3 regions of the Shewanella sp. 10N.286.51.B2 genome follow, and region 3 is predicted to be linked to each of the others. Evidence: predicted binding sites of a transcription regulator. Region 3 holds the regulator's gene; each other region holds the start of a gene.
The links. The regulator NrdR, encoded in region 3, represses ribonucleotide reductase genes. The targets are predictions, from matches to a motif close to AAACACNANATNTNGTGTTT.
Positions count from the first base shown of each region.

Region 1: nrdD (anaerobic ribonucleoside-triphosphate reductase) is a predicted target of NrdR. The motif match lies at 3,213-3,232, and genes of this name have one in related genera.
Region 2: nrdA (class 1a ribonucleoside-diphosphate reductase subunit alpha) is a predicted target of NrdR. The motif match lies at 5,370-5,389, and genes of this name have one in related genera.

Region 1 covers NZ_JBFRKH010000001.1:94,962-102,200, reverse strand. Annotated here, with positions in the region: gene AB4140_RS00390 (YibL family ribosome-associated protein) at 1-272, opposite strand, end outside; gene nrdG (anaerobic ribonucleoside-triphosphate reductase-activating protein) at 412-885, opposite strand; gene nrdD (anaerobic ribonucleoside-triphosphate reductase) at 1,032-3,152, opposite strand; gene rssA (patatin-like phospholipase RssA) at 3,559-4,533, opposite strand; gene AB4140_RS00370 (DEAD/DEAH box helicase) at 4,652-6,019, shown strand; gene AB4140_RS00365 (DUF3010 family protein) at 6,099-6,536, shown strand; gene AB4140_RS00360 (M48 family metallopeptidase) at 6,638-7,239, shown strand, end outside.
Region 2 covers NZ_JBFRKH010000046.1:61,991-69,229, reverse strand. Annotated here, with positions in the region: gene AB4140_RS12900 (MATE family efflux transporter) at 1-286, opposite strand, end outside; gene AB4140_RS12895 (LysR family transcriptional regulator) at 402-1,292, shown strand; gene yfaE (class I ribonucleotide reductase maintenance protein YfaE) at 1,363-1,701, opposite strand; gene nrdB (class Ia ribonucleoside-diphosphate reductase subunit beta) at 1,691-2,821, opposite strand; gene nrdA (class 1a ribonucleoside-diphosphate reductase subunit alpha) at 2,877-5,165, opposite strand; gene AB4140_RS12875 (HAD family hydrolase) at 5,629-6,297, opposite strand; gene ubiG (bifunctional 2-polyprenyl-6-hydroxyphenol methylase/3-demethylubiquinol 3-O-methyltransferase UbiG) at 6,448-7,173, opposite strand.
Region 3 covers NZ_JBFRKH010000015.1:34,629-41,867, forward strand. Annotated here, with positions in the region: gene AB4140_RS04455 (riboflavin synthase) at 1-267, opposite strand, end outside; gene ribD (bifunctional diaminohydroxyphosphoribosylaminopyrimidine deaminase/5-amino-6-(5-phosphoribosylamino)uracil reductase RibD) at 331-1,485, opposite strand; gene nrdR (transcriptional regulator NrdR) at 1,627-2,076, opposite strand; gene glyA (serine hydroxymethyltransferase) at 2,233-3,489, opposite strand; gene ettA (energy-dependent translational throttle protein EttA) at 4,052-5,719, shown strand; gene AB4140_RS04480 (hypothetical protein) at 6,261-7,239, shown strand, end outside.

The DNA.
Region 1 (7,239 bases), on a different contig from region 3:
CCTTTAACTGATTTTTTTAATTTACCCATGTCTGCTTGTTCCGCTTTGGTCAGCACACGACTAAATTTTAGTTCTTTTACATCTTTACCGGCTTTGTTTAATTGACGTGATTGCTGATTTTTCAAACTTGCAATACGTTTTGTTACTGTCGCGATCTCTTTTTTAAACTGCATGATAACCGCTTTATCTTCACGGGCTTGTGCAGCAGCAAGTTTACGGCGAAACTTTTCTGCTTTATCGTTTAATGCTTGCAGTTCTTCTTTTAAATTCATTGTGTTACCTTAAATTTCAACATTGTGCCACTGACACAATAACATGCTCAAACACAGCACTTGTATCAATCCAACACGTTTACGGAGGCGAAGTATAACAGTTCGTTAGACGAAACACATTATCCACAGCAGCTTATGGTTAATCTATTTGAACTAAATCATGAATAATTTGATTACTGCTACCACGCCACTTCAAACTGGGATCCGCTAAATCTTGCTCGAACTTGCCATCCACTAACACATCTACATAGTCTAATACTTGCAGTTGTTTGAGGGACATTTGATCGAGCTTGTAGCCACTCCATAGCCAAATGTCTTTATCTGGGCATTGTTGTTTTACCCGTTTAACCAAAGACAAAATGCTGTCGAGATTAGCTGGGAATAATGGGTCGCCACCAGAAAGTGATAAACCACGGCGCTTGATACGAGTATCATTTAAATCAGCAATAATTTGATCTTCCATCATTTGGCTAAATTCATGGCCTGAACGAGGATCCCAAGTAGACTGATTATAACAACCACGGCATTGATGCTCACAACCTGAAACAAACAAGGTCGCGCGGGTACCTGGGCCGTTGATCACATCGATAGGAAAATACTGATGGTAATTCATAATCACTTCTCTTACTGCTCATTGTCGCGTAAACACTCACGCTGTAAACCTATTTGCATCACTAAGGCCAAACCAAAACAAGGCGCTTAAAGCGCCTTGTTGGGTTAATCACGGAATTAGCTTTGCTAACTTCATGAATTTGCTATTTATAAATGCTTAACGCGGCGTTTAACTTCTTCTTGCTTACCATAGTTAAATGGTCTTGCATCAGGGCTGCCTAGATAACCACATACACGACGGGTTACCGACACACGGCTTGGCTCATGGTTGCCACATTTAGGGCACACAAAACCTTTACTGGTACAGTTAAACTCACCAACGTAACCACAGTCATAACATTCATCGATTGGGGTATTGGTACCGTAATAAGGCACTCTGGTGTAACTGTAATCCCAGACGTTTTCTAATGCTTCAATATTGTGCTGCATGTTCGGGAACTCACCGTAACAAATAAAGCCACCATTGGTGATTTCTGGGTACGGTAATTCAAACTCAATTTTATCGTATGGATTGACTTTCTTTTCGACGTCTAAATGGAAACTGTTAGTGTAGTAACCTTTATCAGTAACCCCTGCAACCACACCAAACTCTTTGGCATCTAGCTGGCAAAAACGACTACATAAGTTTTCACTTGGGGTGCTGTATAGGCTAAAGCCATAACCTGTTTCTTGTTTCCACGCTTCAGTCGCGCGCTTCATCACTGAGATAATTTCAATGGCTTTAGTGCGTAACAGCTCGCTATCAAACACGTGCTCATCAGTACCATAAAGTGCATTAATGGTTTCATGTAAGCCAATGTAGCCTAATGAGATTGACGCGCGGCCATTTTTAAAGATTTCAGACACATCATCATCTGCATTTAAACGAACACCACAAGCACCTTCCATATATAGGATTGGTGCAACACGCGCTTTTACACCCACTAAGCGGGCAATACGGGTATCGAGTGCTTTACGAGCGAGTGTCATTCTCTGTTCTAATAAGGCAAAGAAAGCGGTTTCGTCGCCCTTGGCTTCAATGGCGATTCTAGGTAAGTTTAAGCTGACAACACCTAAGTTGTTACGCCCTTCATGAATTAACTCACCATTTTCTTCATAAGTTCCTAAGAATGAACGACAACCCATTGGCGTTTTAAATGAACCAGTAACGCGTTCAACTTGTTCATAATTAAGAATATCTGGATACATGCGCATGGTGGCACACTCTAATGCTAACTTCTTCACATCGTAGTTAGCATCAGCAGCTTTATGATTTAGGCCATCACGAATAGCAAAAACCAGTTTTGGGAATACCGCTGTTTTACGGTTTTTACCTAGACCTGCCATACGTACTTTAAGAATCGACTTTTGAATTAAACGCGCTTCCCAGCACGAGCCTAAGCCAAAACCAAAGGTCACAAATGGCGTTTGGCCATTGGCGGTATGAAGGGTATTTACTTCATATTCTAAAGACTGGAATGCGTCGTAACATTCTTTTTCAGTTTGCGCCATGGCAAAGGCTTCAACATCTGCTACGCCCCACTCTTTACCGATAACCAACTGCTTTTGATAGCTCTTTTGAACGAACTCAGCTAATACTTCATCAATGCGGTTAATGGTGGTGCCGCCATAGATATGGCTAGCCACTTGGGCAATAATTTGCGCAGTTACAGCAGTCGCAGTTGAAATTGATTTAGGGGTGTCAATTTCAGCGTTACCCATTTTAAAACCATGGGTTAACATGCCAGCTAAATCAATTAGCATGCAGTTAAACATTGGGAAGAATGGTGCATAGTCTAAGTCGTGATAATGCAGTTGACCTGACTCATGTGCAGCAACAATATCTTTTGGCAATAGATGCGACTTGGCATAATGTTTGGCCACGATGCCAGCAAGTAAATCCCGTTGAGTTGGAATAACTTTAGCGTCTTTATTGGCATTTTCATTTAAAATCGACGCGTCGCTTTGTTCAACCAAACCACGAATTTCACAGTTCAATTTACTTTTGGCTTCACGGCAAATATCACGGTCGTGACGATACTCAATATAATGACGCGCAACCTCTTTATGAGGACCTTCCATTAATAAGTTTTCAACTAAAGCTTGTAAATGATGGATCTCAACTTCTTCATCGTTAGCAACTTGATCTCTAATCACACAAGCGACTGTTGAAGCATAGTCTTCATCAGCACTACCTGTAGCAGTTTCCATTGCTGCAACAATGGCATCCTTGATCCGCGACTCATCAAATAGAGTACGACAACCGTCCCTTTTAATTACTACAGGCATTACTTTTACTCCTTTTATGCACAGGATATAAACACTATATATCCACACATAATTATCAACAAACACAATATATGGTGCATTAGGCAATAATAGGCACTAAAAATCCATGATCTAGATCATGTTTTGATGAAGGGGAACAAAATGAAAAAAATTACTGCCAAGCTCAACACTATTTAGAAAAGTTGAACTTGACCAGGTTATAAAAAGCAGCTACTGAGTGCTGAAACGCCTATAAATAGATTGCTATTTATTACAGATTTAAACTGGTAATTGCAGGCTTATACGAATAGTTATCGCAGATTTATACAAATAGTTATCACAGATTTATACTGGTATATTGATGCTTAAACAGGTCATTTCAACCGTTAAAAATCAGTATGATTAAAGCAAAGCGCTTTAATTGGCGTTAATCATTTGGGCTAATACCAAGGGCTGCATAAATTAAATGCGCAGATTGGCGCACAGATTGACGGCCTGCTTCTATCGCTTCATCAGCACGATGAAACTCCATGGTACCGATATCAGCAAGCTGTGGCACTAAACACACATCCGGTGGATCGCCCATTAATCTGGCGCGTTTATGGCGCTGCTCTAAAATATCCATTGATTGCGACATCACCGCAATCATCCCAGGGTGAGATTTCGTGCTTGTGGAAAACTTTTCTGAAAAACTATTTATATACTCTTTACCTTTACCTAGCAGATCCATAAACGCCGACTCTGGCTCTTTGGCCACTAATTGCTTTTCAATTTCAGTGGGCGCACAGCTGGTCATTTGTTGAGGCAACATATGCATACTATTACGGCGGTGACCATTTAAGTCCACTGCAATCACTACATCAACGTCCATGGTGCGGCACATTGACACTGGCACAGGGTTTACTACTGCGCCATCCACTAACCAGCGATCATGCAATTGTACTGGGGGTAAAAAGCCCGGCATTGAACACGAGGCTCTTACCGCATGACGTAAATCGCCTTCTTTGAACCAAATTTCTTGGCCAGAATATAAATCGGTCGCCACTGCCGCAAACGGCTTTTGCAATTGCTCTATTTTTAGATCGCCTATTCGACCAGCTAAAACATCAAATACTTTTTCACCACTGATTAAGCCACCTTTGCGCCAGCTTAAATCCATTAAGCCTAAAACATCCCAACTAGAAAACCCACTCACCCACTCATGTAACTCTTCTAAATGATCATTAGCATAAGCTGCGCCCACCAGAGCCCCAACAGAGCAGCCAGCAATCTTTTCAGGGTGGATCCCCATGGCGGCCAGCTCTTTTATCACCCCAATATGAGCCCAGCCCTTAGCCGCGCCACTACCGAGGGCGATCCCAACACGAAGTGATGATTTATTTTCTTTTGAAGCCTTAGACATTTACCAAACCCTTAACCATTTTTGCACACCTAAGTAGCTTATCTTACGCTTAAGCTGTTGGCTATCAAGTCGCTTACACGTTATAATATCTGGCTATCATTTTTTAGGGGATTTACCTTTGTTATTTACCGATTTTTCTTTAGATAAACGCTTACTAGACAGTCTAAAGCATATGGGCATTTCTGAGCCAACAGAAATTCAGCAGCAAGCCCTGCCAATTGCCCTAGCGGGTAAAGATTTAATGGCATCATCTAAAACCGGTTCAGGTAAAACCCTGGCGTTTTTATTACCTGCTTTGCAGCGGGTAATATCGACTAGGGCCCTCTCTAAAAAAGACCCTCGCGTTCTGATTTTATTGCCAACCCGTGAACTTGCTCAGCAAGTCTATGGTCAATTACGTTTACTGGTTGCCAATACCCAATATAAAGCCATTAGTATTTTAGGTGGCGAGAACTTTAACGATCAAGCAAAATCGCTATCTCGTGACCCACACTTTATTGTGGCAACACCTGGGCGTATTGCCGATCATCTTCAACAGCGCCACTTATACCTAAATGGCTTAGAGTTACTGGTACTTGATGAAGCCGATCGCATGTTAGATCTTGGTTTTGCGCCACAACTTAAAGCCATTAATGACGCTGCAGATCATAAGCGCAGACAAACCTTGATGTTTTCAGCGACATTAGATCACGATGACATCAATGATATCGCCGCAACATTATTAAAGACCCCTAGCCATGTGGCTATTGGCGCATCGCATGCAGAGCATAAAGATATCGTTCAGCGCATCTTTTTAGTTGACCACCTTGATCACAAACAAGCCCTGCTGCAGCATATTTTAAAACATGAGCAACACAAGCAAGTGATCATTTTTACTGCAACTCGCTCAGACACTGACAGACTCGCCAAACTATTGTCTGCTGAAGGGCTAGAAACCGCTGCGCTCAGTGGTGACTTAAGTCAGTCAGCACGTAATCAAATTATGGACAAATTCAGCCGTGGCCAACAAAAGATTTTAGTCACCACAGATGTTGCTTCTCGCGGGTTAGACTTATTAAATGTGTCATTAGTAATTAACTTTGACATGCCAAAGTTTGCCGAAGAATATGTTCACCGTATTGGCCGTACTGGCCGCGCAGGCGCTAAAGGCGATGCTATTTCATTAGTAGGCCCGAAAGACTGGGATAGCTTTAAGAAAGTACAGGTGTTCTTACGTAAGAACTTTGACTTCTCAACTATCGCAGGCCTTGAAGCTAAATTTAAAGGCTTAAGAGACAAGCCTAAGGCATCAAGCGCCAATGCAAAATCAGCTGATGCCAATACAGGTAATGCCAAGCGTGTCGCTAGCAAGAAGCCAAAAGTGGCACCTAAACGCGACAAGCGCTTTGCCACCGGTATTGATATTGGTGACGCACCAATGCGCCGTAAAGCAAAACCAGAAAAAATTATCGAAACAGATGATTCAATTGTCAGTGACGAAGAATAACCGTAATTTTGACAGCATGAACATATTTGAGCACAGCTCAACAACATGCCAAATAAACTCGCTCTAAGTAAGGTATAACATGAAGATTTGTGGTGTAGAATTAAAAGGTGGCGAAGCCATCATCAGCTTATTAAATTATGAGAAAGAGTCATTCAACGTACCGGAATGTCGTCAAATCTCGTTCAGCATTTCAAAATCTGTTGAAACAGAATCAATTCGTGAATTTCATTTTGCTTTCCATAAATTAATGGAAGATTACAAAGTTGATGAAATCGTGATTATTGAACGTGAACAAAAAGGCAAGTTCTCCGGCTCTGCTACTAGCTTTAAACTTGAAGCAGCAATTCAAATTACTGAATTACCAGTAGCGATTATTAGCCCAGTGACTATCAAAGAAGAGCTAAAGCGTAATCCGCCACAAGCCGATCTTGATACCCTTGAGCTTAAACGTGTGCAATTACCTGCTTTTGAAGCCGCATACGCTCAGCAAAACCGCCACATGTATGGCAAAATCTAACTCAGTTTGAATTAGATTTTCTTGTGAGTAAGCTGCTTTATGGCCTGTTTGTGGGTAAAAGCAGCTTACTGATAAGCTTAAAGTAAGCAATAAATATCCCTATGAATTCAAGAAAATCCGCCTCATTTTCCACTCCTGTTACATCAAAAAAAGTCAGACCAAGTGCGCCGCCGCAAATGACGGTAAAAGCGGTTAATCAAGCTACAGCGACTAAACTGGCGGCTAAGCAAGCCCTAGCAAGCCTGGTAACCAGTGATGAGGTAAAGGCCAAAAAACAGCAAACAGCCCAGCTTAAATACATTGCCGGTTATTCAGCCCAAACCATCGAACAGGTAAAAGGCTATATTGCCAATGACAGCTTAGCTGCCGTGCTATTAAAGCGTTACCCAAGTGTGCACGATATACGCACTGATAAAGCGCTTTATGACTACACCATGGTGTTTAAACAGCAATTCTTAAAACAGTCTGCGCCGCTTTCTAAAGTGGTTTTTGACGACAAAATCACCCTCAGTCATCAAGCCTTAGGCCTACATACCTACGCCAATCGCGTACAAGGCAGTAAGGTCAAAGCTAAGAATGAAATTCGAATTTCATCACGACTACGCCATGTGCCTGAGCCATTACTGAGAATGGTGGTGGTGCACGAATTAGCCCACCTTAAAGAAAAAGATCACAACAAAGCTTTTTATCAACTGTGCGAATA
Region 2 (7,239 bases), on a different contig from region 3:
AAATGCGTTTTGATTTTATAGGGTTATTCTCGCCACGGCTGATCGATAATAAGCTGCCTGCACCCATGCCTATCATCATGCCAACACCAATAATACCGCTGATAATTGGCCAAGCGAGGTTGATCCCAGCAAGCCCCTCGAAACCAATGTAATGGCCAACGAAGATACCGTCGATGATTTGATATAAGCCACTGACTAGCATTGCGCTAATCGATGGAATGGCATATTTCCAATAATGTTGCTTCACATTATTAGGGTTAACTTTTTGAGATATGATTAACGACATTTTTTTAAGGCTTGTTGAGAATGAAGCATCATTATCGCACCATATAAGATAGACTAAAGTTGGTTACTATCCGCTAAACGGATAGATTGTTAATGATTCAATTAAGAGTATGAATATGAATTGGTCTATAGAGCAATTACAAGCATTTGTTACTGCCGTGAATTTAGGTTCATTTTCTGCTGCTGCCCGTTCTTTAGGAAAAGCGCAGTCAAGGATAAGCAGTGCTATAGCTAACTTGGAAATTGATTTAGGTTTTAAATTATTTGATAGATCTGGGCGTTTACCTGTGCTGACAGAGCAGGGCGAACAAATGTATATTGAAGCCAATGCCGTTATAGCACAATGTGAGCGTTTAAATGCTAGAGCTATGTCGGTAATGACTGATGATGAATTGTCGCTAACAATCGCTATTGACGAAGCTGTACCTATCTCTATTTTCGAAGATTTCTTTGATAAAACCGCTCACCAATTTCCATTATTAAAACTGACTATCTTAAATGGAACCCGAGACGATATTGCACAGTGGGTTGAAATAGGAAAGGCTGATTTAGGTATTTTGTTCTTGGGTGAACAACTGAGTGACAGTTTAGAGTTCTTTACCATTGATAGTTTTCATCAATCTCTAATTGTTGCACCGAAACATCCGTTAGCGTCAATACCAGTGCCAAATATTTCACAATTAAACATGTATAAACAATTTGTTATTTGTGACTTAGAAACCACAGGTAAACCTATTTCAGCTAATTGTTGGCACGTGGACAGCTATTATTATATTACTTCTCTCGTTGCCCGTGGTTTAGGTTGGGCCTTAGTACCGGAGCATATTGCCCATTCAGATTGGTATACAGGCGAGATAATTGAGTTAAGCTGTTATCACATATCGGATTCACTCACCATTGAAATGGGATTAGTGAAGCGACGGGATAAAGGTGCGGGACACATAATGAACTGGATGTTTGGTGAGGTGGAAAAAATGTTCATCGCAGCTAAAAAAGAAAGAATATAATTCAATTTTTATGTCTATCAAAGATGCTATTACTAAAAGTCAGGTCATGACTTAGCGTTAATTAGTGATATTACTCAGTCACTAATAGATGTCTGCGTTGTTGAACGTAAATATTACTGGGTTCATCTGTGGTGAGATCTAAATCAATATTGCTATCGGGTACGCAGCAACATGGCAGGCATTCATCAGCTTCTAACTCAACAAGTGGCTCAGTGATATAGCTCACCTTACCACTAATGATTTTGGTTTTACAGGCACCACAAAAACCACGTCGACATTCAGAGAAGACGTTGACTTTTTTTATTTCTAATACTTCTAAAAGCGTGTGTTGCTGTTGATTAAACAGCAACACAGGTTCCCCATTTAAGCTAACAATGGGGGCTTTTTTTAAATGTCTATTATAGGTCAAAATCTAAAAACTCATCGCTATCAACAGCTGAATCAATTTGTCCTACTAAGTAAGAAGAGACTTCTACTTCTTGTGGGGCAACTTGTACCGCATCACTTTCAAGCCAGTTTTTCATCCAAGGAAGTGGATTAGTTTGCTCAGCATAAGGCTGTTTTAAATTAACCGCTTTCATGCGCTGGTTAGTAATATATTCAACGTACTGACATAAAATCTGTTCATTTAAGCCAATCATTGAACCGTCTTTAAATAAGTACTGTGCCCACTGCTTTTCTTGTTCTGCAGCTTTATAAAAGATGTCATAGGCTTCTTGCTCACATTCAGCCGCAATTTCACCCATTTCAGGATCGTCTTTTCCACCTTGCATAATATTTAAAATATGCTGAGTACTATTAAGGTGTAATGCTTCATCACGGGCAATCAAACGAATAATTTTTGCATTGCCTTCCATTAAGTTACGTTCAGCAAAAGCAAATGAACATGCAAAGCTAACATAAAAACGAATTGCTTCTAATGCGTTGACTGACATCATGCATAAATACAATGATTTTTTAAGAATACGGCTATTAACGGTAATTTCTTTACCGTTGATGAGGTGCGTGCCTTGTCCGTGTAGATTCATCACTTGGGTTAATTCAATCAAGTCATCATAATATTGAGCGATATCACCGGCCCGTTTTAAGATTTCTTGGTTGACGACGATGTCATCAAAAACTACTGAAGGATCATTAACAATATTACGAATAATATGGGTATATGAACGAGAGTGAATAGTTTCAGAGAAAGACCAAGTTTCAATCCAAGTTTCAAGCTCAGGTAACGACACTAATGGCAATAATGCTACGTTTGGTGAGCGGCCTTGAATTGAATCAAGTAAGGTTTGGTATTTGAGGTTTGAGATAAAAATATGCTTTTCATGCTCAGGTAAACTTTGATAATCGATTTTATCTTTACTTACATCTACTTCTTCCGGACGCCAGAAAAAGGATAATTGTTTTTCAATTAACTTTTCGAACACTTCATATTTTTGTTGATCGTAACGTGCAACGTTAACGGGTTGTCCCATGAACATAGGTTCATACATTGGGTTGTTCGGAGTTTGACAGAAAGTAGAGTAAGCCATTTTTATATCCCAAAAAAGCGGGGAAAACTCCCCGCGTTGATATGCTAATTAGTGATTAAATCTTACAAGCGCCGCTTGCACAACCATCGTCTTCTTTTTCAACGACAGTGATGTCATCAAACTGATCCGATGCACCATCACGGGTGTTGTGATAGTAAAGGGTCTTAACCCCAAGCTTATAAGCGGTGAGCAAATCTTTCAGTAAGGTTTGCATAGGCACTTTTTGATTATCAAATCGTGTCGGGTCGTAATTGGTATTTGATGAGATTGCTTGGTCCACAAACTTCTGCATCAAACCGACTAACTGTAAGTAACCCTCATTATTTGGCATATTCCAAAGTAATTCATACTTATCTTTAAGTTCATCAAAGTCAGGTACAACTTGCTTTAATTGACCATCTTTACTGGCTTTAACACTGATCAGGCCACGTGGTGGTTCAATGCCATTGGTTGCATTAGAAATTTGCGATGATGTTTCAGACGGCATTAATGCCGAAAGAGTGGAGTTACGCAGGCCGTGCTGTTTAATATCGGCACGTAAACCTTCCCAATCCATGTGTAATGGCTCGTCACAAATTTTATCCAAGTCACGTTTATAGGTATCAATGGGTAAAATACCTTGAGCGTACGTTGTTTCATTGAACAAAGGACATGCGCCTTGCTCTTTTGCTAAATTGTTTGATGCTTTCAATAAGTAAAATTGAATTGCTTCAAAGGTTTTATGGGTCAAGTTATTACCTGAGCCATCAGAATATTTCATGCCATTCTTAGCAAGGTAATTAGCGAAGTTAATCACACCTATGCCTAGAGTACGACGATTCATAGAACCAAGTTGCGCTGAAATGATTGGGTAATCTTGATAATCAAGCAAGTTATCTAATGCACGTACTGCTAAGTCAGCTAATGGTTCTAGCTCTGATAAATCTTTGATAGCACCAAGGTTTAATGCTGATAATGTACAAAGGGCAATCTCACCATTTGGATCATCAATATTCTTCAACGGTTTAGTTGGCAAGGCGATTTCTAAACAAAGGTTTGATTGCTTAATTGGCGCAACTTGCGGATCAAATGGGCTGTGAGTATTGCAGTGATCAACATTTTGAATGTAGATTCGGCCTGTTGATGCACGCTCTTGCATCATCAATGAAAATAATTCAACTGCTTTAATCTCTTTACGACGAATGCTTAAGTCAGCTTCATACTGAAGGTATAGACGTTCAAATTCGTCTTGAACAGCGAAGAAAGCGTCGTATAAACCTGGCACATCAGATGGGCTGAATAGGCTGATGTTTTGACCTTTGATTAAACGTTGGTACATCAATTTGTTTAGCTGTACACCGTAATCAAGATGGCGAACACGGTTGTCTTCAACACCACGGTTATTTTTAAGTACCAGTAACGATTCAACTTCTAAATGCCATAACGGGTAGAATAGGGTAGCTGCACCACCACGTACGCCGCCTTGAGAGCACGATTTAACCGCTGTTTGAAAGTATTTGTAAAATGGTAAGCAACCGGTATGGAATGCTTCACCACCGCGAATAGGGCTACCTAATGCACGGATACGACCGGCATTGATCCCAATACCTGCGCGTTGACTAACGTATTTTACAATTGAAGATGCGGTCGCATTGATAGAGTCAAGGCTGTCGTCACATTCAATTAATACACATGAGCTAAATTGACGTGTCGGAGTACGTACACCTGCCATAATTGGGGTTGGTAAAGAAATCTTAAATGTTGAAGCCGCATCATAAAAACGTTTGATGTAATCTAAACGGGTGTCTTTTGGGTAACGCGCAAATAAACAAGCTGCCACTAAAATATACAGGAACTGAGCACTTTCATAAATTTCGTTAGTGACGCGGTTTTGAACTAGGTATTTGCCTTCAAGCTGTTTAACTGCAGCATAAGAAAAGTTCATATCGCGCCAGTGGTCAATATAACCATCTAAAATGGTTAATTCTTCTGACGTGTAATCTTCTAAAATATGCTTATCGTATTTGCCAAGTTCAACCAAGCGAGTGACTTGATCAACTAACTTCGGTGGCTCAAATTGGCCAAAAGCTTTTTTACGTAAATGAAAAACAGCAAGTCTTGCAGCGAGGAATTGATAATCAGGCGCTTCTGGTGAGATTAAGTCTGCTGCTGCTTTAATAATGGTTTCGTGGATTGCTTCAGTTGGAATACCGTCAAAGAATTGTAGATGAGAACGTAATTCAACTTCTGAGACTGAAACGTTTTTCAATCCTTTAGCTGCCCACTCGATAACGCGATGAATTTTGTCTAAATCGATTGTTTCGCGTTCGCCACTGCGTTTTGTGACTGTCATATTGCTGTTCATTAAAAAAGCCTTGATTGTAAAATAGTTTGCGTGATTTAAATTTTGGATCTTTTTTAATCGTCTCGTTTACGATCGCCATTAAATCACAATACGTTCCCTTGTAAGTTGATCATCCATAAGCACTAACAACGTAATATATCCAAGAAATACGAGTGTTATTTGAAGACCCAAAGCAGAAAAAGCCTTGTGTCTTGTTCTGATGTCACACACAAGATATGGTGTTTAATTAAAACTTACATACAAGATAGTGAGGTTTGGGGCGATTTGCAAGCAGCAATTTAGTGAATAAGTTGTGGATATCTTATGTATAGTGGCCAATGTTAGTGAAGGCTAACCTGCTAGGTCAAAATACACGATATTTTGTTGGTTAAGATTAATATTTAGCCGAAAAAAAACGTGAGCTCGATCGCTACAATATTCGGCGATCGATTGTTTTGTTAACAAAATTATTTGCTATTTATATTTAAGATTTGTTAAGGAAAGCCTGATGTAAGTCGGCAACCTTGCTGAACTGAAAATCACTCGGCCATTCATTGGGTTTATCTTGCTCTGACAAATACCCCCATAATGCGATAGCGCCTTTCATCCCAGCATTACGGGCGGCAATTAAATCCCTTTCAGCATCACCTATATATAGGATGTCCTGTGGCAGGCAATTAATTTGCTGGGCAGCAAGTAACATTGGCGCGGTATGTGGTTTGGAGTGCTGGGTGGAGTCACCACTGATAATCGCAGTGAGTTTGTGCTCGATGTTTAAGGCCTTAACCAATGGCCGAGTAAAACGGGCTTGTTTATTAGTAACAACACCATAAGGGATGTCAAGTTGCTCTAATAACAACAGAAAATCATCAAAACCGCTAAATAATGATGCTTTTTCACCATTGACCCGTTGGTAATGCACTAACAAAGCTTGCTGAACTTCGATTTGTAACTCATGGGAAAGCTCAGGTATACCGGCTTTTACAAGCGCCAAACTACCATGGGAGGCAGCAGAGCGTAAGTTATCAATACTTTTACTAGCGATACCGCGCTCTTGCAAACTTAAATTTAATGCATGGACAAGATCTGGGGCTGTATCAGCTAATGTACCGTCTAAATCAAAGAGTATACCTTTAATCTTGTTCATAGTTATCCTAAGCGTGCTGAAGTTATTAGCGATTACTTAATCCGATTATGAATTAAGTGAAGGATTAAAGTAGTAATGTCACTGATTCACTGCAGTATTACTACTTTAATATTGTTCTACTATTTATGGCTGGCTATTAAAGATGACGATGTGATACTAATCAGCTTTTTGGGTGGCGATCATATAATTAACGTCAACTTTATTCGTGTACTTATATACACCCGTTAAAGGATTAAAGCTTATCCCAAGAGCATCACGGCAATGAAGCTCTGTTTGGTCAACCAAATTGATTAACTCAGACGGTTTAATGAACTTACTGTGGTCATGCGTGCCAACTGGCAGCATCTTTAAAACATATTCAGCGCCAACAATTGCTTGAATATATGACATCAGGTTACGGTTAATGGTTGAAAAGAACACATAACCGTTAGGTTTAATCATATCGCAGCATGCTTTAATCACTGATAATGGGTCAGGGACGTGCTCTAACATCTCCATGCATGTGACCACATCATAATAGCCTTGATGTTGCTGTGCATGTTCTTCTGCTGTCATGGTTTGATATTGGATATCGATGCCAGTTTCTAATGCATGCAGTTTAGCCACTTCAATTTGCGCTTCACCCATGTCTAAACCTGTTACATTGGCACCAATTTTAGCCATGCTTTCTGACAAAATACCACCACCACAACCGATATCTAATACTTGCTTACCAAAAATACCACCACTGGTTTGATCGATATAATTAAGGCGTAATGGGTTAAGTTGATGCAAAGGCTTGAAACTGCCATTAGGATCCCACCAAGACTGGGCCATTTGGGCAAATTTTTCTATTTCTTGATGATCTACATTTTGCGGCGTGGTTTGTTCTTGGTTAGACATGTCGAGAACCCATTAATTATTAGTATTTATTGCAGGTATTATAACCATTGGATTGAATAAACATAG
Region 3 (7,239 bases):
GGTCACCGCTTTTTCAAGGTTTACTTTTTGACCGACGTTATATTTAGCAAATCCGGTTAAGGCAACGGTTTCAGCAGAAATATCTGCAACATAACCATCTGCTAAACATTGTACTACGGTTAAACACACCCCATTAGTGGCAATACTGTCACCCAGTTTTACATCGGTTAAGTCGAGCTTGCCACTGGCTACAGTCAAACGAATATCATCGCCTTTACGCTCAACTTTTCTTAATGTACCTAGTGCTTCAATAATCCCAGTAAACATATTTACTCACTTGTTATCTTTTGGGCCACGCTTAGCATCGACCGATAGACAAAATTGCATTAGTTAATTCGCTGGCGAATTAAGCTTTAAAATCAGTCGTTGGTCTGTACCAATTCTGCGACAATCCGTTAATTGTACATCAGGAATCTGATCCATAGTTTGATAGTCGTCTAATTGCATCAAATTGCGTCCATGACTGCCTAATATTTTCATTGCTTGGTACAAATAAAGTGTATCAGCTAATTTACTTTGAATAACACTACCAGCAACGCTGGCACCAGCCTCGACTAATACTGAGTTACAATGCTGGCCTAAGTGTGTAAATAAAGCATGCAAATCAACTCGTCCATCGTTATTAGCCGCTATTGTGATAAAGCTAACATGGGACTTAAAATCTTGTTTTACTTCTGCTGGATAGTCGACACAAGACACCAGCAAAATCGGCGTTTCAATAGTAAACATTTTATAGTCGGCAGTCAGCCTTGCTTTACTATCAAGCACCACTCTTAAAGGCTGTTGAAGGTCAGACTCAGCAAGGCTGTTTTGTACACTAGCCAATTGCTCGTAGCGCACATTCAAAGAGGGGTCGTCAGCTAACACAGTTTCAACGCCAGTCACTAGCGCGCAATGACGGGCGCGCAGCTTTTGCACATCGGCTCTGGCTTCGGGGCCGGTTATCCACTTTGATACCCCATTCGATAGCGCGGTTTTACCATCCAAACTGGCTGCCAGCTTAATGGTGATTTCAGGTAATCCCGTAGTCATGCGTTTCATAAAGCCGATATTAAGTTGGCTTGCCGCAGCTGTTAGCAAACCCACATCAACTTTAATACCTGCCGCTTCAAGCATGCTAACGCCATTACCCGCCACTTGCGGATTCGCATCCATTTGCGCAATCACCACTCGCTTCACTTTGGCTGCAATTAATGCCTTAGCACATGGCGGGGTTTTGCCATAATGACTGCAGGGTTCAAGGGTGACATAGGCTGTAGCTTGAGGGAGTAGCTGTTGTAATTGTCGATTTTCGACATCTTTTAAGGCGTGAATTTCGGCGTGGGGGCCACCCGCTTTAATATGATAGCCTTGACCAATGATCTCGCCATTGGCGACAATCACACAACCCACATTAGGATTTGGACGTGTGGTATAACGGCCTTTTTCAGCTAATGAAATAGCAAGGCTCATCATTTCAATATCACATTTTGACCACTGAGACATAAAGACCTTCTAGAAACTAAAAAGCAGTCATTAAAATTCAGAACTGCTAAATAAGGTTAATCATTGGCAAGAATACAAAGTGCCAATACCAACAAATGTAAGACTGCAATTAATTAAAGACGGCAATAAAAATAAGCTAGATTATTTTTGCAGCTTGGCGATGGCTTCACCGAATTGGGAAACATCTTCAAAGGCGCGATAAACTGAAGCAAAACGGATATAGGCAACTTTATCTAGGATCATCAATTGATCCATCATCAAATTACCAATCATGGCCGAATCAATTTCACGCTCACCTGTTGCTCTAAGAGTGGACTTAATCTTACTTAACGCTTGCTCAATTTGATCGATTGAAACTGGGCGTTTTTCAACAGCCCGAAGCATGCCGCCACGCAGCTTATCTTCATCAAATGGTTGGCGAGTGCCATCTTGCTTGATCACCCGCGGCATGACTAATTCGGCGCCTTCAAAAGTGGTGAAGCGTTCATGACACTCAGTACATTCCCGGCGACGGCGCACTTGATGGCCTTCAGCCACGAGTCTTGAATCAATAACTTTCGTATCTGTCGCGCTACAAAATGGGCAATGCATATCCGCTCCTGAAATAAAAAACAAAATGGCCGTAAGCACTGAGTACTTACGACCATTGAAGTTTATCCTATTTACTTTACAAGGTTAACCTTATCGAAAAGATTATCCGCGTTAGTTAAATAGATCATTGTTTATGTTAATCAATCTCGGTTGACATTAACCGTAAACTGGGAACTTAGCGCATAATTCAAGCACTTGGTTTTTAACGCGCTCAATAGTAGCTTCGTTAGTGATGTCATCTAACACATCACACATCCAGTTAGTTAACTCTACAGATTCAGTTTCAGTGAAACCGCGGCGGGTAATAGCAGGAGAGCCAATACGTAAACCAGACGTCACAAACGGTGAACGTGGATCATTTGGTACTGAGTTTTTGTTAACTGTGATATTTGCATGACCTAGCGCAGCATCTGCGTCTTTACCAGTGATATCCTTGTTGATTAAATCAAGTAAGAATAAGTGGTTATCGGTGCCACCAGAAACAACATTGTAGCCACGCTCAATGAAGGTTTTCGCCATCACTTTCGCATTAGCAACCACTTGCTCTTGATAAGTGGTAAATTCAGGGTCTAATGCTTCTTTAAATGCTACCGCTTTGGCTGCAATAACGTGCATTAATGGGCCACCTTGGCCACCAGGGAATACTGCAGAGTTTAGTTTTTTATAGATAGCTTCATCGTTAATGGCAGATAAAATCAAACCACCACGAGGGCCCGCTAGGGTTTTATGGGTAGTGGTTGTCACAACGTGTGCATGAGGTAGCGGATTCGGATAGATACCTGCAGCCACAAGACCGGCAACGTGCGCCATATCGACAAATAAGTAAGCACCTACTTTATCAGCGATTTCGCGGAATTTGCCCCAATCTATGATCCCAGAGTAAGCAGAAAAACCAGCAATGATCATTTTGGGTTTATGCTCAACGGCTAAACGCTCAACTTCTGCGTAGTCAATTTTACCTGTTACTTCATCAATGCCGTACTGTACCGCATTGTATAACTTGCCTGAAAAGCTAACGTGAGAACCATGAGTTAAGTGACCGCCGTGAGCAAGGCTCATACCTAAAACAGTATCACCGCCTTCTAAAAGCGCCATGAAAACTGCTGAGTTTGCTTGAGAACCAGAGTGAGGTTGAACGTTTGCGTATGTCGCGCCAAATAATTCTTTAGCACGAGAAATAGCTAATTCTTCAGCAATATCCACATGTTCACAACCACCGTAGTAACGCTTACCTGGGTAACCTTCAGCATACTTATTTGTTAGCTGTGAGCCTTGCGCTTCAAGTACACGAGGGCTGGTATAGTTTTCTGATGCGATTAATTCAATGTGCTCTTCTTGGCGACGAGTCTCATCTTCAATTGCTGCAAATAGTTGTGGATCATAATCTGCGATATTCATAGCTTTTTTCAGCATTACTCACTCCAGCTGTTAATTCTTATAGTAGGGTTGCGCGGTATGATACAGCGCAATTGATCACAATCCCAGCATTTGAAACATGAAATTAGTTGCAATTCGTCATGAACTGCACTTGTGTTAGTTGTATTTTCTTGTATGGAGTTGTTCGGCAATTGTATTTCATAGAAAAATCCAAATTAACGCTTAGTTTCATAACCTTGTGACAATTTTAAGAAAACTCTTTTCTAAAAAATGAATCAACAAAAATAACAACGCGAACAGTGAAAATAGTCACGAATATCACTTTTTAACCCGCAAAATGCGGATTCAATGAAATAATCTTGAGTTAGCAACAAATTAATTAGACTGTCACGGCTCAATAAGCACTCCGCTTAATATTTCACAAAATCATCTTTATTAGCTGACAGAAACCCTGCTTAGTGACCACTACAGCAACATAAGTCTCCTTCAAAAAAACCGTAAACAGCTAACGGCAAAAAGATCGGTTTTAAGTTGTTGCTCGATTCGAGTAGAATTAGTGCTATTCCTAGTTCGATCCCCCAGTCAAAGAGATATAAAAATGGCTCAGTTTGTATACAGCATGCTTAGAGTGGGCAAAATTGTTCCACCTAAAAAACAAATCCTTAAAGATATTTCCCTTAGTTTTTTCCCTGGCGCCAAGATTGGTGTACTGGGTTTAAACGGCTCAGGTAAATCAACGCTACTTCGTATCATGGCCGGTTTAGATACCGAAATCGAAGGTGAAGCTCGCCCGATGCAAGATTTAAAAATCGGCTACCTACCGCAAGAACCAAAGCTGGATGAATCGCAAACCGTACGTGAAGCGATCGAAGAAGCAGTCAGTGAAGCTAAAAATGCACTAACCCGTCTTGATGAAGTGTATGCACTTTACGCAGAACCTGATGCTGACTTTGATGCGCTTGCAAAAGAGCAAGGTCAACTTGAAGCCATTATTCAATCTCAAGATGCCCATAACCTTGATATGGTATTAGAGCGCGCCGCTAATGCACTGCGCTTGCCGGATTGGGATGAAAAAATCGCAGTGCTTTCTGGTGGTGAACGTCGCCGTGTGGCCATATGTCGTTTGTTACTTGAAAAACCTGACATGTTGCTCCTTGATGAACCTACCAACCACTTGGATGCTGAATCAGTAGCTTGGCTTGAGCGCTTCTTACAAGATTACACTGGCACCGTGGTAGCGATTACCCATGATAGATATTTCTTGGATAATGCCGCAGGTTGGATTTTAGAGCTAGACCGCGGTGAAGGTATACCGTGGGAAGGCAACTATTCATCATGGCTTGAGCAAAAAGATGCCCGCCTGCAACAAGAGTCTGCCACTGAAAGCGCCCGCCAAAAAACCATTCAAAAAGAATTAGAATGGGTACGTCAAGGTGCTAAAGGTCGTCAATCTAAAGGCAAAGCCCGTATGGCTCGCTTTGAAGAATTGAACACCAATGACTACCAAAAGCGTAATGAAACAAATGAGTTATTCATCCCGCCGGGGCCTCGTTTAGGCGACAAGGTTATTGAGGTTAATAACCTAACAAAATCTTATGGCGACCGTGTATTAATTGATAACCTCACCTTCGCTGTGCCAAAAGGCGCGATTGTTGGTATCATCGGCGCTAACGGTGCAGGTAAGTCAACCTTATTTAAGATGATCTCAGGTGCAGAGCAACCGGATAGCGGCAGCATTGAAGTCGGCGAATCAGTGCAAATAGCCTCAGTTGAACAGTTCCGCGATTCAATGAATGATAAGAACACAGTTTGGCAAGAGATTTCAGACGGTCAAGATATCATGCGGATCAACAATACTGAGATCCCGAGTCGTGCATACGTAGGCCGCTTTAATTTCCGTGGTGGCGATCAGCAAAAAATCATTGGCACTCTTTCAGGTGGTGAGCGTAACCGGGTTCATTTAGCCAAACTACTGCAAGCTGGCGGCAACGTGTTATTACTCGATGAGCCAACCAATGACTTGGATGTTGAAACGCTGCGAGCACTAGAGGAAGCTTTATTAGAGTTCCCAGGTTGTGCCATGGTTATTTCCCATGACCGTTGGTTCCTAGACAGAATCGCTACCCATATTCTTGATTACCGTGATGAAGGCCAAGTGAACTTCTATGAAGGTAACTACAGTGAATATACCACTTGGCTGAAAGAAAACTTAGGTGCAGAAGCCATTGAGCCGCACCGCTTGAAATACAAACGTATTGCAAAATAACAATCGCGTCACTGCCGATACCTATCAATGGTGATGCAAGTTAATAAATGCTCCTTATGACGATTTACCCATTTTTAAGTAAATAGTCTAAAGGAGCATTTTTATATCTCATGACTAAAAAATTCACTAAACAGGTTAAAGCTGCAGTTTTGTTGATTAATGTCATAAAAATGACACCATTAATTCATATCCAAAAACAATTGAAATATTAACAACTCGCCAAACCATATTGCAGCGGCGCCGTTATGTTCATGTTTATCCGCCCCTTGCCAAACTCATCATCCATATGGACTATTTTTACTAATTAACAACAGCTTAAAAATCATTTACAACTTATCCCTTAGTGTATAAAAATGGCCTAGATGAATTAATTTTCGTGAGCTGTGGCGATGTTGTAAAAAATACTCAAAAACAACAATCTATTTGTAAAGACATACCAACTTCAGTAATATAAAATTATTGACGGATTGTTTTACTGTTGACCATTTGTTATGGCGCAATTGCTATACACCAAAAAAATTAAGAAAAAACGGAGAAATCAGTGAGATATAGTCGAATAACATTTATGTTTTTATGCTTTTATGCAAGCAGCTCATTTGGTTTAGAAATTATTACCAGCATTGAAACTAAAGCACTTGAAGAAATTGAGCAAAAATACAACATTGACAGCTTACTTATTTCTGCCAATGACAAGTTATCGACTCATAAGAAAAAAGAATCTGATTATCATGCTCTCAGTGTTGAAATAAAGAGTAAGAAAACTGAGTATGATCACGTTATCTCAAAACTACCGGCTAAAATTTTATCGCGCTCAAACATTAATGCTTATTACCAAGATATCGAAAAACTGGTGCTTAAAATTGACCAGTTAGAAACCAAATATGATATTGACGGCAAATCACTTCGTAGAGAGTACAAGACTATTATGGCCGAGTACGATGCCATTAATACTAAACGTACCGATAAAGATGAGCAGTTAGCCGCCTTAAAAAGTGATATTACCAAACGTCTAATCGCTGATGTATCAAAACCAGATACTGTCCAAACTGTTGATTTAGACGGTTCGACGTTATGTTCTAAATTCCAATCAATAAACGACTGTCTTAAAGATTCTGAAAATTACATTGTCACTAATACCATTAAAACGGATCCATTCTTAAATGATCGTAGCGTGTTGCTTTCATACGATGTTATTGATGCCAGCATGAACATGAGTGGTAATTTAAACTACAAGATCAAGATGGCCTTCAAACCTTCTTATAACAGTAAAATTGATTCGCTCATTAATGAAAAGCTAGGGTTAAAATCAGCCATGATCACCTTAGTGAGTAATGTCGCTGCTGATTGGTTTATTGATGGGGTAAAAATCGGTACAGGCCGAGAATTATTTCATGAGGTGCCATTAGGGCAACATGGCATTTTGGCATCATACCAGTCTCAAGATAAATCGAGTGTTGAGTTCATTCAAGGAAACGGCGTTTTTAACTATAACTTCAATAATATGTCTCGACAAAATGACC